2 regions of the Cobetia sp. 5-11-6-3 genome follow, and region 1 is predicted to be linked to the other one. Evidence: predicted binding sites of a transcription regulator. Region 1 holds the regulator's gene; the other holds the start of a gene.
The links. The regulator LexA, encoded in region 1, represses DNA repair genes until DNA is damaged. The targets are predictions, from matches to a motif close to TACTGTNTANNTANACAGTA.
Positions count from the first base shown of each region.

Region 2: ruvC (crossover junction endodeoxyribonuclease RuvC) is a predicted target of LexA. The motif match lies at 1,900-1,919, and genes of this name have one in related genera.

Region 1 is NZ_BLWJ01000001.1:616,221-623,981, forward strand. Features, by position in the region: gene HXS66_RS02520 (hypoxanthine-guanine phosphoribosyltransferase) at 233-814, opposite strand; gene HXS66_RS02525 (mechanosensitive ion channel family protein) at 795-2,186, opposite strand; gene nagZ (beta-N-acetylhexosaminidase) at 2,234-3,328, opposite strand; gene HXS66_RS02535 (L,D-transpeptidase) at 3,531-4,073, opposite strand; gene HXS66_RS02540 (TetR/AcrR family transcriptional regulator) at 4,073-4,750, opposite strand; gene lexA (transcriptional repressor LexA) at 5,315-5,944, shown strand; gene HXS66_RS02550 (hypothetical protein) at 6,075-6,314, opposite strand; gene HXS66_RS02555 (DUF6586 family protein) at 6,568-7,047, opposite strand; gene topA (type I DNA topoisomerase) at 7,047-7,761, opposite strand, start outside.
Region 2 is NZ_BLWJ01000004.1:65,531-73,291, reverse strand. Features, by position in the region: gene ruvB (Holliday junction branch migration DNA helicase RuvB) at 1-25, opposite strand, end outside; gene ruvA (Holliday junction branch migration protein RuvA) at 230-844, opposite strand; gene ruvC (crossover junction endodeoxyribonuclease RuvC) at 1,265-1,843, opposite strand; gene aspS (aspartate--tRNA ligase) at 2,093-3,880, opposite strand; gene HXS66_RS08375 (FmdB family zinc ribbon protein) at 4,024-4,248, opposite strand; gene HXS66_RS08370 (D-2-hydroxyacid dehydrogenase) at 4,563-5,582, shown strand; gene HXS66_RS08365 (hypothetical protein) at 5,760-7,691, opposite strand.

The sequences.
Region 1 (7,761 bases):
CCATGTGCAGGAATCTCTCAAGGGCCGAACGCTTCGCCCCTGAGCGAACGCTACTCCGAGCCAACCGACAACGACAAGCACAATCGTCACGCTCTGCACCAAGAGACGAGAAAAGGCCCCGAAACGACACCACCCGCCGCGGTGGCCCGGGCGGGTGGTGATCACATGCAGGCGTGGCTGCGATGGTGAGACAGGACGGCAGCGCGACGAAACCGCCTCGTCTTCAGGAACGTTACAGCCCCTTGGGCGCGTAGATGCCCGGCGCGTTGCGCCAGTAGCCCTTGTAATCCATGCCGAAACCGAACAGGAAGCGGTCCTCGACATCCAGACCACAGAAGTCGGCCTTGAAACCCGGATAGGCCTTGCGATCGTGCTTCTTGTCCACCAGCACACAGCTGGACACGCTGCGCGCACCCGCTTCACGGCAGTACTCGATGATGGCCGCCAGGGTGCCACCCTCATCGAGGATGTCATCGACGATGACCACGTCACGACCGGCCATCGGCAGTTCCGGATTGACGCGCCAGAACAGCTCGCCACCGCGCATGGCACCGCGGTAACGCGTCGCGTGCAGATAATCGACTTCCAGCGGGAACTTGAGTCGGGTCAACAGCTGACCTGCGGTAATCAGGCCGCCATTCATCACGCAGTAGAAGATCGGCATGCGATCACCAAGGCTGCGGGTCAACTCCCCGGCCATGCGATCAAGTGCGACCTCCAGCTCTGCCTGGGGAATCAGGCAGTCGGCGTTGTCCATCACGTCTCGCATTTCGGCATGCAGGGCGCTCAGGGAGTCAGGCGTCGGAGTCAGCATCGGGAGTTTCCTGGGTATCACTGGCCTCATCTCCACGTCGGGCGGACGTGGCAGAGGATGTAGCAGCGGAGGATGAAGCAGAACGGCGGGACCCGCTCTGCGCAGCGTGTGACGGCGAGGCTTCAGCGGCCTTGCCGTCCTGTTCGTCTTGCGGTCGGCGCGAGGACGACTCGCGATCAGCATTCGTGTCGCCTTGAGGAGCAGCGCCCTCGAGGGACAGCACGTCAGCGAAGTGCAGGCGCTGCCCCGGCAGGGCCACGCGTGCATCGTGCTCACGGATGATGTCATGGATGCGCAGCAGCACATCCTGCTTGATGGCGTGATACTTCACCCAGTCGGTGGTGCGCGTGAAGACGTACACGAAGAAGTCCAGCGAGTGTTCACCGTAGCTGTTGAAGTTCACGATCTGGGTCCGCGTCTGGTCGATCTCGTCATGCCCTTCCACCATCTCGCGGACCGCGGTGATGATGTCACCGACCCGGGTGGCATCTTCGTAACGCAAGCCGATGGTCTCGAAGATGCGCCGGTTGTACATCCGTGACGGATTCTCCACCGCGATGCTGGTGAAGATGGCGTTGGGGATGTAGAGCGGACGCATGTCGAAGGTGCGGATGCGCGTCAGCCGCCAGCCGATGTCCTCGACGGTGCCCTCGATCTCGCGGTCCGGCGAGCGAATCCAGTCACCGACCTTGAATGGGCGGTCGAGATGGATCATCAGGGCACCGAAGAAGTTGGCCAGCAGATCACGCGCGGCGAAGCCCACCGCGATACCGCCGACCCCACCGAAGGCCATCACGCCGGACAGTGACACACCGAGATTCTGCAGGATGGCCAGACCCACCAGCACGATCACGACGGCACGCAGCAACTTGCTGATCGCCGAGGCCGTGGTGGCATCCATCGCGTTGACGTTGGTGCCGGGCGGTGGCGTGGTACGCAGCGACTCGAAGCGCTTGATCATGCGAATCAACGCCCAGGCCAGCGCCAGCAGGGTGATGATCTGGCGCACCGTGCCCAGATAGGCCTCCAGGCTGCCGGGCGCGAACTGATGGGCAAGAATGTCCAGCGCGACCAGCGACCCCATGCTGTAGAGCCACAGAGACAGCGGATGGCGCAGCCCGTGCAGCAGCGCGTCATCCCACAGGTTGCGACTCTTCTCGGCATGCACGGCCAGGCGACTGAGCAGAATGCGCTCGCTCAGATGCAGCACGATCACGGCCACCAGCACCAGGGCGAGGTTGATCCCCCAGAGTGGCAGACCGAAGGTCTGCTCCACCCAGTTGCGCAGCGGCTCGACCCAGTGATTGATCATCTCTTCGGCAGGCGCCGCCAGCTTGTCGGCAGCCGCCTCGGTGGCGGATTTCTCAGCCATGTGGAGTCCTTGGGTGACGTCTGGAGGAAAAGCCCCTCAAGGCTGGCTCATTCAGCCAAGCCCGATGGCATGGCCACCTGCTCGAGCGGCTGACTGGCCGCCAGCGCCTCGAGACGTGCATGGGTACGCCGCCAGCGAGACAGCCCCGCAAGGCCCTCGAGCGTGGGGCGGGCGCGCCCGTAGCGCAGACGCGCCTGACGCTTGCCGGCATTGCGCTGCTCATCCCCATCAAGGCTGTCGAGCACGGCACGTGCGGCGGCGGGATCATTGCACACCAGCGCCATGTCGCAGCCGGCATCCAGTGCCAGACGAGCGCGCACTTCCGGCTCGCCCTCGGCCACGGCAGCCGCCATGCCCAGGTCATCGGAGAAGATGGCGCCCTTGAAACCGAACTCCTCACGCAGCAGCCCCAGCCAGCTTGGCGAGAAGCCGGCGGGGCGCGCATCGAAGTCGGGATAGATGACATGAGCCGGCATCACGCCACCCAGGCGATCCGCCAGCGCCGCGAAGGGCTTGAGATCATGCTCGCGCAGCTCGCGGAAGGGGCGGGGGTCGATCACGCGCTCGCGGTGGGTATCCGCCGCGATGCCACCATGACCGGGATAATGCTTGCCGACCGCTGCCATGCCAGCTTCGCGCAGGCCCTCGATGAAGGCGGTACTGACGGCAATCACGTCCTCGGGAGTCGTCCCGAAACTGCGGTCGCCGATGATGGTGGAACCCGCGACATCGATATCCAATACCGGCGCGAAGGTGATGTCGCAGCCAATGGCGGCCATCTCCATGCCCAGCAACCAGCCGGCGTCACGGGCAAACCCGAGCCCTGACGACTGGGCATCATCACCGCAGCCGTCACAGTCACGTCCCAGGCAGCAATGTGCCAGGGCGCGCATCGGCGGCAGGCGGGTCACGCCTTCGCGCAGCCGTTGCACCCGTCCGCCTTCCTGATCGATGGCGATCAACAGATGTGGATTGACGCGGCGGATCTCACCGCACAGCGCCAGCACCTGCTCGGGAGAAGCACAGTTGCGCGCAAACAGGATGACGCCGCCGACGGCGGGGCGTGCCAGTAGTTCACGTTCGTCAGACGTGAGGGTATGCCCCTCGACGTCGAGCATTACGGAGCCCAATGGCTGTGTCATGACATCCTTCCTGTCCATGGCCTGCTGGCCGTGTCATGCGCTGCAAGGCATGGCACGCACGGCAGGGTTTCATGTCGTTACGGGGCTCGGCAGCCTGGAAGACAAGCCTCAGGACAGGCGGCCGGCGCGAGGAAAGGCGCAATTCTAGCCGACTGAGCGCGACTCGAACAGTCGCGAGAACCAGCCGCCAGGCAACGCAGCGTCAGGCATGCAACAACACTGGCGTTCCGGCGGGCGCATGCCGGTAAAGGCACAGCAGATCCTCATCGCGCAGACGAATGCACCCATGGGAGGCCGGGGTGCCCATCGGCTCGCTGGTCGGCGTGCCATGGAAGTAGATGTAGCGCCGCAGGCTGTCGACGCGCTGTCCCGCCGCGTTGCGGCCACGGTTGATGCCGGGCTCACGACCGCTGAGCCACAGGATACGCGTCAGGATCCAGTCGCGTTCGGGGTGCTCGGCGGCCAGTCGAGGCGTGAACACCTCTCCCGTGAAGCGCCGCCCACGATAGACGGCACCACGCGGATTGCCCTCCCCGATCGCGGCGCGAACCACATGCCAGCCGGTCGGCGTGCAACCGCTGCCATCGAGCTCGCCGATACCGTTGAGGCCGCTGGAGATCGCACAGGCATGCACCAGCGTGTCAGGGTCAGCCGCGGGGGGCGGCGCATCACGACTGCCACTGGGCGCGTCATTGCGTATCTCAAGACGCTGGCGGGTGAGATCCACCGCCACCCAGCAAGCCATCAGCTGGCCGCCTGGGTGACCGCTTCACCATCTCCGAGCGAGGCCGGCAGCGGAGCCGCCATCGCCGCGACCACCACCGGACGCATGTGCTGGATCAGCTCGCGCACACTGGTGTGATGGCCGTATTCGGCCTCTTCGATATCGCGCAGTGCGTCCAGTCCCGAGAAGGTGAAGATCACGCTGCCGAGCATGAAGTGCAGACGCCAGAAGCGCTCGTTGTCTGGCAGGTCCGGCGTCGCAAGCTTCAGGAGCTCGGCGAAGCGGCTGAAGACCGTGCCGTAATGCTCGCGGATGTAGCGACGCATGTGGCCCTGCCCCTGGGTATAGGCAAGCCCGAGCAGGCGCATGAAGGTACGCAGGCTGTTGCGCTCGGCCGGCACCTCCAGCACCGTGCGCGCCATCACTTCCAGCAGCGTTTCCAGCGGCACCTGACGACCGGCATGCTGCTGCTCGACACTGTCGAGTGCCGCATGGAAACGCTCGCTGAAGGGGTCGAGATAGCGGGCGAACACTGCCTGGATCAATGACTTCTTTGAGCCGAAGTGATAATTGACCGCCGCCAGGTTGACCTTGGCCTTGCTGGTGATATTGCGCAGCGAGGTTTCGGCGAAGCCTCGCTCGGCAAACAGGACCTCGGCGGTATCGAGGATACGGGTAACGGTATCGGTCTGGGCCATGGGCGGATGCCTTGTCAGGTGATCAGTCACGAGGGGGCACGGGAGTCCTTGTCCCCCCGGACAACGGCAAGGCCGTGGCCCGGGGGGCGACTCTTCTCACGCAGGTCAATCAAACGACATGTCGGTCTTCACGCACCGCGTGTCAGGCAGCGACTCCGAGGCGGAGGCTGCCACGAGCCGTGTCCCGAGCACAGGACAGAAGCACAGGACACACAGGGCCTGTGTACCGGTAGCCGGATGCGCCCGACGAACATTCGTTTGAAACAAGATAATTCTAGCTGTCCATGCCATGACTGGCAATTGCTGGTTGTTTCAAACACTCGACAGCCAAGACCGGCAGGACGCGCATTCACACGGGACATTCAGGGACGGGATGGTCATGGGGCGTCCCGGACACCCGCTGTCTCGCGTCAGCATGTCGATGTCGACGAAGATGCCGGCAACGTTGCTGCCAAAGCACCCACGATGCCTTGCATGACCGCCATGACTGGATACAATGACAGTTGTATGGATGCACACCCCGTGCCGTCAGCTCAGATGCCGCCCAGGCCAAAGGCAATGCCCATGACTCAGCCGCTTACTCCGCGCCAGCAGGATGTCTTCGACTTCATCATCAAGACCATCAAGTCCTCAGGCTATCCGCCAACGCGTGCCGAAATCGCCCAGGCACTGGGCTTTCGCTCACCGAATGCCGCGGAAGAGCATCTGCGTGCCCTGAAGCGCAAGGGAGCCATCGAGATGGTGCCGGGCACCTCGCGGGGCATCCGCGTGCCGTCTCTGGCCGAGGCGGAAGAGGATAGCGAGCAGGGCCTGCCGGTCATCGGGGAAGTGGCCGCTGGCAGCCCTATCCTGGCCAGCCAGCATATCGATCGCCATTGCCCGCTGCCCAGTGACTACTTCTCGCCTGCCGCCGACTATCTGCTGCGCGTGCGCGGGGTCTCGATGAAGGATGTCGGCATTCTGGAAGGTGACCTGCTGGCCGTGCACCGCACGAGCAGCGTGCGTGACGGACAGATCGTGGTGGCGCGTCTGGGGGATGAAGTGACGGTGAAGCGCTTCCGTCGCGATGGCCATTACGTATGGCTGGAAGCCGAGAACGAGGACTTCGCGCCCATCAAGGTGGATCTGCGCACGGACAGCCTGGAAATCGAGGGCCTCGGCGTGGGCGTGATCCGCGATGGCGGCCTGCACTGATCTCAAGGCTCGCAGGCAGTCTGTCCTCACAGCGCTGACGCGCAGATGACGATTGTCGTCATCTGGGCATCCACGAAAAAACCCGCCGATTGGCGGGTTTTTTCGTGGCTGGCAGACATGCGGGAAGTGCTCAGTGCACCATGCCTTCCGACTGCTCGTCTTCATCATCCTCGCCATCCCACAGGCGGGTGCGGGTGATGGCGTGGTCGATCATCTCACGCGCGACCTCGAAGCGATTGTCACGCAGCAGATCGGCAGCTTCATCGGAGATGCGGATACTGAGAAGTGGCTCACCTTCACTCTCGGCGGCACGCAGGATCACTTCCCCATCTTCCATTTGCACGATTTCAAGTACGGCGGGATCGGACACGTCATTCCTCCTGCACGGCATCCTGAGGATACCGGCGTCGTTGTGATCGTCAGCTTGACGGCGGGCAGGCCCTGCGACTTGCAGTCACTGGCGACAATGCAGAAAAAAGTACGACCACAGCCAGAGCCATGGTCGTACCGGAGAATGCAGGGCTTGCCACAATGCCACCAGTCTAGCACCCGTCATGCCAGGGCGTCACCTGAATGACAGGTGCGTGACATGCCAGCGCTTTCGGGTCAGGCAAGGCGCGACGCTACCACTCCACATTCGACTCGCGAAGGTGTGACAGCAACGCCTTCATGGCGCTGACTGCCGTGGCGAGACGCTCTGCCAGAGGCGCATTGGCCGCCGCGGCGATGATGAGACCATCGCCACGCGCCTGGCCTTCCTCACGCCGGGCAGCACCGCCCTCTTCATGCAGACGCGTGATATCGGCCACCAGCTGGCTCAACCAACTGTCCGGCTGCGCCTGCAGGCTTCGCAACTGCTCGATTTCCGCCACGGGAGTCGGCGGTGTGGCCAGCCGCTCGCGCCAGCTGCCCTCAGGCCAGCGTGCCGACGCGGCGCACTCCTCGATCAACGAGGCCAATGCCAGCTCCATCAACGCCAGCGCCCCTTCCTCACCGGCCATGCGCCGTGCGACGGCATGCTCATCACGCGTCGCGACGGCCGCCTGCTCCAGCAGCAACTCGGCCTGATACAGCAGTTGATTGGTGCGGCCACGCTGGCTCATCAGCTCTTGGCTCCCTTGCGCTTGTCCTCGACGACCCAACGGCCGTTGTCGAAGGTCGCCTTCCACCCCGTCGCCTTGCCATCCTCGTCCGTCATCACGAACTGCTCCTTGGCCTTGCGCGAGAAACGAATCTGCGTCGGGCGGCCATCGGGGTCTTTCTCCGGCGCCTTGAGGATGAAGTGATACTTCTCCGGCAGCTCGTCGGCATGCGCCTTGAGCTCGCTGACCAGCGGCGGACGCGTCTCGCGATTCTTGGGGAACTGACTGGCGGCAAGGAACAGGCCACTGGCGCCATCACGCAGCACGTAGTGATCCTCGACCTTCACGCAGGCAAGTTCCGGCATGGGGATCGGGTCCATCTTCGGCGGCGCGACCTCCCCGGACTTGAGCAGCTTGCGGGTGTTCTTGCAATCCTCGTTGGTGCAGCCGAAGTACTTGCCGAAACGCCCGGTCTTGAGCTGCATGTCGGCACCGCACTTGTCGCACTCGATCACCGGTCCATCGTAGCCCTTGATGCGGAACTGACCCTGCTCGACTTCATGTCCCACGCAGTCCGGGCTGTTGCCGCAGACGTGCAGCTTGCGCTGCTCGTCGATCAGATAGCTGTCCATGGCCGTGGCGCAGATCGGGCAACGGCGCTTGGCACGCAGTGCATCGGTCTCGGCATTCTCATCTGCGTCAGCGGCGACCGCCTCATCCCCCGGCAACAGGTCG
Region 2 (7,761 bases), on a different contig from region 1:
AGATCAGTCGATCCGACTCCATCATGATGCTTGCTCAACTCCTGATGACTCATGCTGCAGACATGAATCATGTGGCGAGAGGTGGTCTGACCGAGGCAGTGAAATGATCTTGCGCCAATGCAATCAAGCGCGCACTTTCTACCCCAGTCGCCGGCCATTCCCTAGTCAATAAATCCAATCAGATCGTGCCTATTCTGTCATTCACGCTATCAGGCACGAGACACGTGCGCTAGCTGGCCATCTTGCGGGCCAACGCCGCCTTGATGAGGGCTTCCGTGGAGGCACCTGTCTCGAGTCCCGAGAGCATCTTGGCCGCCTCGACCGGCTTGTAGCCCAGCGCGACCAGAGCGGCTTCGGCGTCGGCCAGGGGATGGGTAACCGGCGGCTGTGGCTGCGAAGCGCGCGCCATTTCCGACAGACCATCGTCCTGCGGAATCGTCCAATGCTTGAGCCGGTCGCGCATCTCGATGATCAGGCGGTCCGCCGTCTTCTTGCCGACGCCGGGCAAGCGAGTCAGTGCCCGACTGTCTTCGTCGTGCACGCAGCGAATGAAATCGGCCTGCTCCATTCCCGAGAGAATCGCCAGCGCCAGGCGCGGCCCGACCCCGGAAATCTTGATTAATTCCCGGAACAGACGACGCTCCGGCTCCTTGCCGAAGCCATAGAGCAACTGGGCGTCTTCACGCACGACCAGATGGGTGAACAGCTGACAGTCCTCCCCGACAGCCGGCAGACCCAGCAAGGTATTCATGGAGGCTTCAAGTTCATAGCCCACACCCTGTACATCGAGTACCAGATGAGGCGGCTGCTTTTCGAGCAAACGCCCGGTCAGACGTCCAATCATGTTTCGGGCTGTCCTTGAGTCTTCAGTGCCGCCTGCTCATCACATCAGGTGTCAGGCGGCACGGGTTGTTGCGATGCGGGCAAGCCTACCAAAGATAACGTGCAGGCGGCATGTCCGAGTGTCACGACGATTTTGTCGCATGAATCTGACAGTCACTTGTTGCCATGAGGCCAGATGCAGGCAGCATGCGGATGCCAGCAGAACGCAAGATGCTGCCTGACATCGTGAAAACAAGCCTACAAGTGACTGAAAAATTGGAATTTATTGATAACGATAGCGTATCTGGCGCAAGCGGGCTTGTCACTTCTCGCCTGTAGAGGCCGTCTTCGGCACACGCCGGAGTCTACTCCCCACTCTCTTCAGCCCCTGACCAGACACTCTTCAGACCCTAACCAGCCCCCTACGTGACCGGCAGACACCTCATTTGCCCGGCTCAAAGTCACGCCAGCTACTGCTGCGTCGTGCGCGGGTACTCTTGCGCCCTGCACCCGCCCCCAGACCCAATGCCTCCAGCTGCGCGCTGCTCGGGGTCAGTCGCATGCGTGCAAAGCAATGTGTCAGCGCGATGGCCAGAGCATCCGCGGCATCCGCCTGAGGCGTTGCAGAGAGCTTGAGCGTATGGGTCACCATATGCTGGACCTGCGCCTTGTCTGCTGCACCCGATCCCGTGACAGCCTGCTTGATCTGTCGCGGCCCATACTCTGATACCGGCAGGCCGTGGTTCGCCGCACACACGATGGCTGCCCCACGTGCCTGACCGAGCTTGAGCGCGGAGTCGGCATTCTTGGACATGAAGACCTGCTCGATGGCGAACTCCGCCGGGCGATGCATGGCAATCACTTCACTGATACCGGCGTAGATCTGCGCCAACCGCTGGTCGAGGCTGACCTGGGACATGCGGATGCAGCCACTGTCCACATAGCGGGGCTGAGCCGCCGAGACGTCCAGTACGCCGTAACCGGTCAGGCGTGACCCCGGATCAATGCCAAGAATGATCATGCCACCGCCTCACGTCTCACACTCATTGCCTCTCCATCCCTGTCGTCTTTCGTGCTTACTGTGTATATAACCAGCCACAATGCCACAAAAAAGGCGGTGCGACACTGTCATTGCCTGCATCATCTGCAGGTAACAGTCTCACACCGCCTTGCCGGGGGTCACTTGCCCGCTTGCGCGGGACTCCCCCTCTCCCGGGCGCTGATGGCGCCTATCAGGAGAGGTTGATCACCCCGGGGTCATTCGCCTGGATCAGGCCTGACCGCCTTCCTCTTCAACCTTGACCTTCTGACGCAGACGGATGTTCAGCTCCTTGAGCTGCTCACCGCTGACTTCCCCCGGGGCGTCGGTCATCATGCAGCCAGCGCTCTGGGTCTTCGGGAAGGCGATGACTTCACGAATGGTCTTGGCGCCGGTCATCAGCATGACCAGACGGTCGAGACCGAAGGCCAGACCACCATGGGGCGGCGCGCCGAACTTGAGCGCGTCGAGCAGGAAGCCGAACTTCTCTTCCGCTTCCTCCTCGCCGATGCCCAGCACTTCGAACACGGTACGCTGCATGGCCTGGTCGTGGATACGGATGGAACCGCCACCCAGCTCAGTGCCGTTGATGACCATGTCATAGGCGCGAGACAGTGCCGCTTCCGGATCGGCCTTGAGTTCTTCCGGGGTGCAGGACGGCGCGGTGAACGGGTGGTGCAGCGCGCTCAGGCGGCCGTTGGCATCGGCTTCGAACATCGGGAAGTCGACGACCCACAGCGGTGCCCATTCGTGGGTGTAGAGGTTGAGATCTTCGCCCAGCTTGACGCGCAGCGCACCGATGGCCTCGGCCACGATGTTGGCCTTGTCGGCGCCGAAGAACACGATGTCGCCATCGACGGCGCCACAGCGGTCCAGCACGTCATCCACGACGTCTTCCATGAACTTGACGATCGGCGACTGCAGACCCTCGATGCCCTTGGCACGCTCGTTGACCTTGATCCACGCCAGGCCCTTGGCACCGTAGATGCCGACGAACTTGGTGTAGGCGTCGATTTCCTTGCGTGACAGGCTGGCACCGCCCGGCACACGCAGCGCGGCGACACGGCCCTTGTCATCCTTGGCCGGGCCGGAGAAGACCTTGAAGTCCACACCGCTCATCAGGTCATCGACATCGACCAGCTCCAGCGGGATACGCAGGTCCGGCTTGTCGGAACCGAAGCGCTGCATGGCTTCGGAATACGGCATGGTCGGGAAGTCGCCCAGCTCGACATCCAGCACTTCCTTGTAGAGACCACGGATCATGGTCTCGGTCATGCCCATGATGTCCTTCTCGTCGACGAAGCTGGCCTCGAGGTCGATCTGGGTGAATTCCGGCTGACGATCGGCGCGCAGATCCTCGTCACGGAAGCACTTGGCGATCTGGTAGTAACGATCGACACCGGCGACCATCAACAGCTGCTTGAACAGCTGCGGGGACTGCGGCAGCGCGAAGAAGCTGCCGGCATAGGTGCGGCTCGGCACCAGATAGTCACGTGCCCCTTCCGGCGTGGCACGCGTGAGAATCGGGGTTTCGATGTCGAGGAAGCCCAGGGCTTCCAGCTGGGCACGCACGCTGTGGGTGATGCGTGAACGCAGGCGCAGCTTGTCGATCATGTCCGGACGACGCAGGTCGACATAACGATACTTGAGGCGAACTTCCTCACCGACCTTGTTGTGGTCGTCCAGCTGGAACGGCGGCGTCTGTGCGGTGTTGAGCACTTCGACATCCTTGGCCAGCACTTCGATCATGCCTGTCGGCATGTTCGGGTTCTGGGTGCCTTCCGGGCGCATGCGAATACGGCCCTTGATGCGCAGGACGTACTCGCTGCGCGCCTTGTCGGCAGTGGCGAAGGCATCGACGGTGTCCGGATCGACGACGATCTGGGCGATACCGTCACGGTCGCGCATGTCGAGGAAGATGACGCCACCGTGGTCGCGACGGCGGTGCACCCACCCGCACAGAGTGACATCCTGATCGATCAGGGTCTCGTTCAGTTTGCCGCAATAGTGGCTGCGCATGTTGATTCCTTGTTGCTCAAATTCGTGATCGACGCACTGGTGCGCGTCTGTCTCAGAGGGCCTGACGCTGGAGATGCCTGCCACTCATGCATGACCTTGCACATGGATGGCAGGCATGACAGCTGGCCTGATGATGGGAGACATCAGGACGAGCTATCGCCACCTCCGGCCAGATTCTTCTTGCTGCCGGACTTGAAATCCGTTTCGTACCAGCCACTGCCCGCCAGACGGAAACCGGCGGCGGATACCAGCTTTTCCAGCTGGTCCGTCTTGCATTCCGGACATTCCGTCAGCGGCGCGGCGCTGATCTTCTGCAACTTGTCCATCCGATGGCCACAGGCCTTGCAGTGGTATTCATAGATCGGCATGGTTTTTTCCTGACGATACTGGTCCCGAGCGCATGAATGCGAATCGCGGACCATGACAATGTTATGCCTTGCGGCGCCCTTGCATCAGACGTGCCGGAGACATCAATATGAGTGACATCTCAAGCACAGCTTCGGAACGCGTACAATAAGGCCAGTTGAACGTCTTTCAAGTCAAAGCGAAAGGGCCACATTATAGCGTGCTCGGCCCCTTGCGGGGCAACACCTCGATAGATTCCCGGCAATGCGCCGTCATGCCCGGCCAGGGTCAGGCCTCATTCACTGCCGCCCGGCCGTCTCACGTCATGAGGACACCGATGTCTGATCCCCAACTCGCATCTGCAACTCCCCCTACTGCTGCCGCTGGTTCTGGCCCGCAGGCCGTGATGCTCGACATGGCATCACTTGGCGACGGCCTTGACTTCAGCCGCCTGAAGGACCGGGTCAATGGGCTTGTCTGCCATGATGCCACGTTGCCCGAGCAGGTCGTGGAGCGTCTGGAGGGTGCCGAAATCGTGCTGGTCAACAAGGTACGCCTGGAGGCGCAGCATCTGGAGGCCCTGCCGACATTGAAGCTGATCGCCGTCATGGCCACCGGCACCAACAATATCGACATGGAAGCGGCAAGGGCGCAAGGCATACGCGTCATGAACGTCGCGGCCTATGGCACCGCCTCTGTCGCACAGCACACCTGGATGTTGATGCTGGCACTGGCCGGACAACTGCCTGGCTACCAGGGAGATGTCGCGAGCGGTGAATGGCAGCGCAGCAATACCTTCTGCCTGATGGGCCGCCCCACCCTGCAACTGGCCGGCAAGCATCTGGTGATCGTCGGCAAGGGAGAGCTGGGGACTGCCGTGGGCAGGTTGGCAGAGGCGTTCGACATGCGCGTCACCTTCGCCGCGCGCCCGGGCAGTGAGTCGACGTCTCAACGACCGAGCCTGAAACACCTCCTGCCTGAAGCGGACGTCATCAGCCTGCACTGCCCACTGACGCCTGAGACACACCATCTGATCGACGAGCAGGCCCTGGCGTTGCTGAAGCCCGGCGCCCTGCTCATCAACTGTGCACGCGGTGGCATCATCGATGAAGAGGCTGCACTTGCCGCCTTGAAGCGTGGGCACCTCGGTGGACTGGCCGTCGACAGCCTGCCGGAGGAACCGCCCCGGGAAGGCCATGCCCTGCTGACAGCGCTGGCTGACGGCCGCACGGCGTCTGAGGCCGGATGGAACCTCATCGTCACGCCCCACAATGCCTGGATCAGTCGTGAAGCGCGTCAGAACATACTCGATCTGAGTCTTGCCAATATCGAGGCCTATCTCGGCGAAAACGTCTGAGACATGGACGAGGGGGCTGCACTCCGATGCCCGCCCGCTGGCAGAGGCATGGATAGACACCAGAAGGGGCCAGATGCGCAAGGCATCTGGCCCCTTCTGGTGCCGGGATTGCCGCGTCATTCAAGAGGAGTGACGCGACATCGATGGCAGCTAGCCTGAGATCACTCTTGAGCTCGCTCAGCGCAGGTGGCTGGCGAATGAGGATCTGTCGATACGGATATGCATGCCAGCGGCCTTGACGGGGTGGCCTTCGGCATCCCACGTCACTACCCGCCCGCGCGAGATGAGCAATACCCAATCAATGGCATCCGCCGCCTGATCCTCGTCATGCCGACTCGCCGACGATGCCGCATGGCCCTCGCCGCCTTGCGGCTCGATGCCCGGTTCAACCGTTAGATCAGAATGCGCATTGCAGCCCATGCTTTCGATGTGCCGCAGATCCTCCTCTCCCGGGGCGCGCATGCGGTACTGACATTCGAAGGTATCGCCGAAGGTGGTGAACACGCGGTGACGCAGGACATGCACGGCTTCCAGGTCATCAGGATGGATCAGCCGATCAAAGTCCAGCTCGCGCATCACCAGCGGCTCACGCCCTGTCGCTCCCAGCATCCGCCACAGATTGGGGTGAATGTGGATGATGCGCCCGGGAATATCCATCTCCCACAGACTGTCGCCACTGGCTTCCAGGGAGTCGAGCAAGCGCCGCTCACTGGCCTGGAGTTCCTGCTGGGTCTGGCGCAGACGTCGGTACATCTCTTCCGCCGTATTATGGGCATCATCCAGCTCGACGATACCGCATTGCCCAGGAGACTCGATCTCCGCCCCCATGCCGATACGATGCAGGCGATCCCTGAGCTCTGCCAGCGGCACGGACAGATGGCGACTGATGTGGTGGGTGCGCCAGCTCATCAGCAGGAAGAAGCTCAGATAGAAGAGAATCAGGCCGCCCACCAGCGCCATGCCGACCAGTTGAAAATTGCGCCCGATCTCGGCGGTACGCGAGAAGACGGCCGACTCCTCCACCATGCTCAACATGATCCAGTCATTGCTGCTCAGACGCTCCCAGGCCACCTTGAAGGGCTCACCATTCACCAAGACGCTTGCAGAGCCACGACGCTGCCCGAGGATCTGCTCGGACAGGGTGGCGAAGACGGGATGCCTGGACAGCTCCATCTGCGCCGGCCGCAGCACGTCCTCCTCCTGGATAATGCTGACGTCCGGCTGCTCGACCGGTGCCAGAGAGAGCAAAGATTCGCCCCTCGACGGCACCGCCAGTGAGCGCCCCTTGGCATCGTAGAGCATCGCGAAGCCGCTCCAGGGCAGTTCCATGGCCAGAATCTGGTTGACGATGACATCCAGGGTCATGTCGATGCCTACCACACCGAGAAATTCGTCACCGTCGTAAAAAGGCGTGACGGCAGACGTCATCCAGCCATTGGCGGCGGGGTCCTGATAGAGATCCGTCCAGACGGTGTGGCGCTCGGGATTCATGGCCGGTGCGGCCAGGTAGAAGAAGGAGAAGTCTCGGCAATCGTGATCGGGGGGCAACAACTCGACGAGATCCACATAGGGATAGATTCGCACATAGCAGTTCGCCAGCGTCACGAAGGTCTGGATGACCGCGGGATGGGTCGAGACGATATTGCGCATCAGGGGGTCCACGGCCGTCATTCGCAATGCCAGTGGCACATCGATCTCGATATCAGGCAGCACGGCATGGAAGCCACTGGCCTGATCCCCTTCATCCCTCTGGCTGGCCCAGGCGCCACTGCGCTCGAATCCATGCCGAGCCGCTTGCTCCGCCCTGACGGGAGAAGCACTGTCGAGTCGAATCATGCGGGCCTGAGCCGCCATGCCGGTGGAGAGATCCTGTATATGTTCCAGCTGACGATTGAGGCTCTTGGCCTCGCGCAGCATGGCCAGATTCAACTCACTGCTCGACTGCGCCTGAAGGTAATTCAGGTTGGCATCACGTATCTCGTCGTTGGACAGGAAGTACACCGCTACCAGCGCCGTCTCTACCAGCAGCAACGGGATCATGGTACTGGTAAACAGCGCGCGCCAGACCCATTTCTTGATGGTGATGGGGGTACGTTGAATTCCCGGCATTGGCGGATTTCCTGATTCCTCCATAAGTGAATCGAGTATGCGCCTTCTCTTGCCTATAGGTGGACTTCGC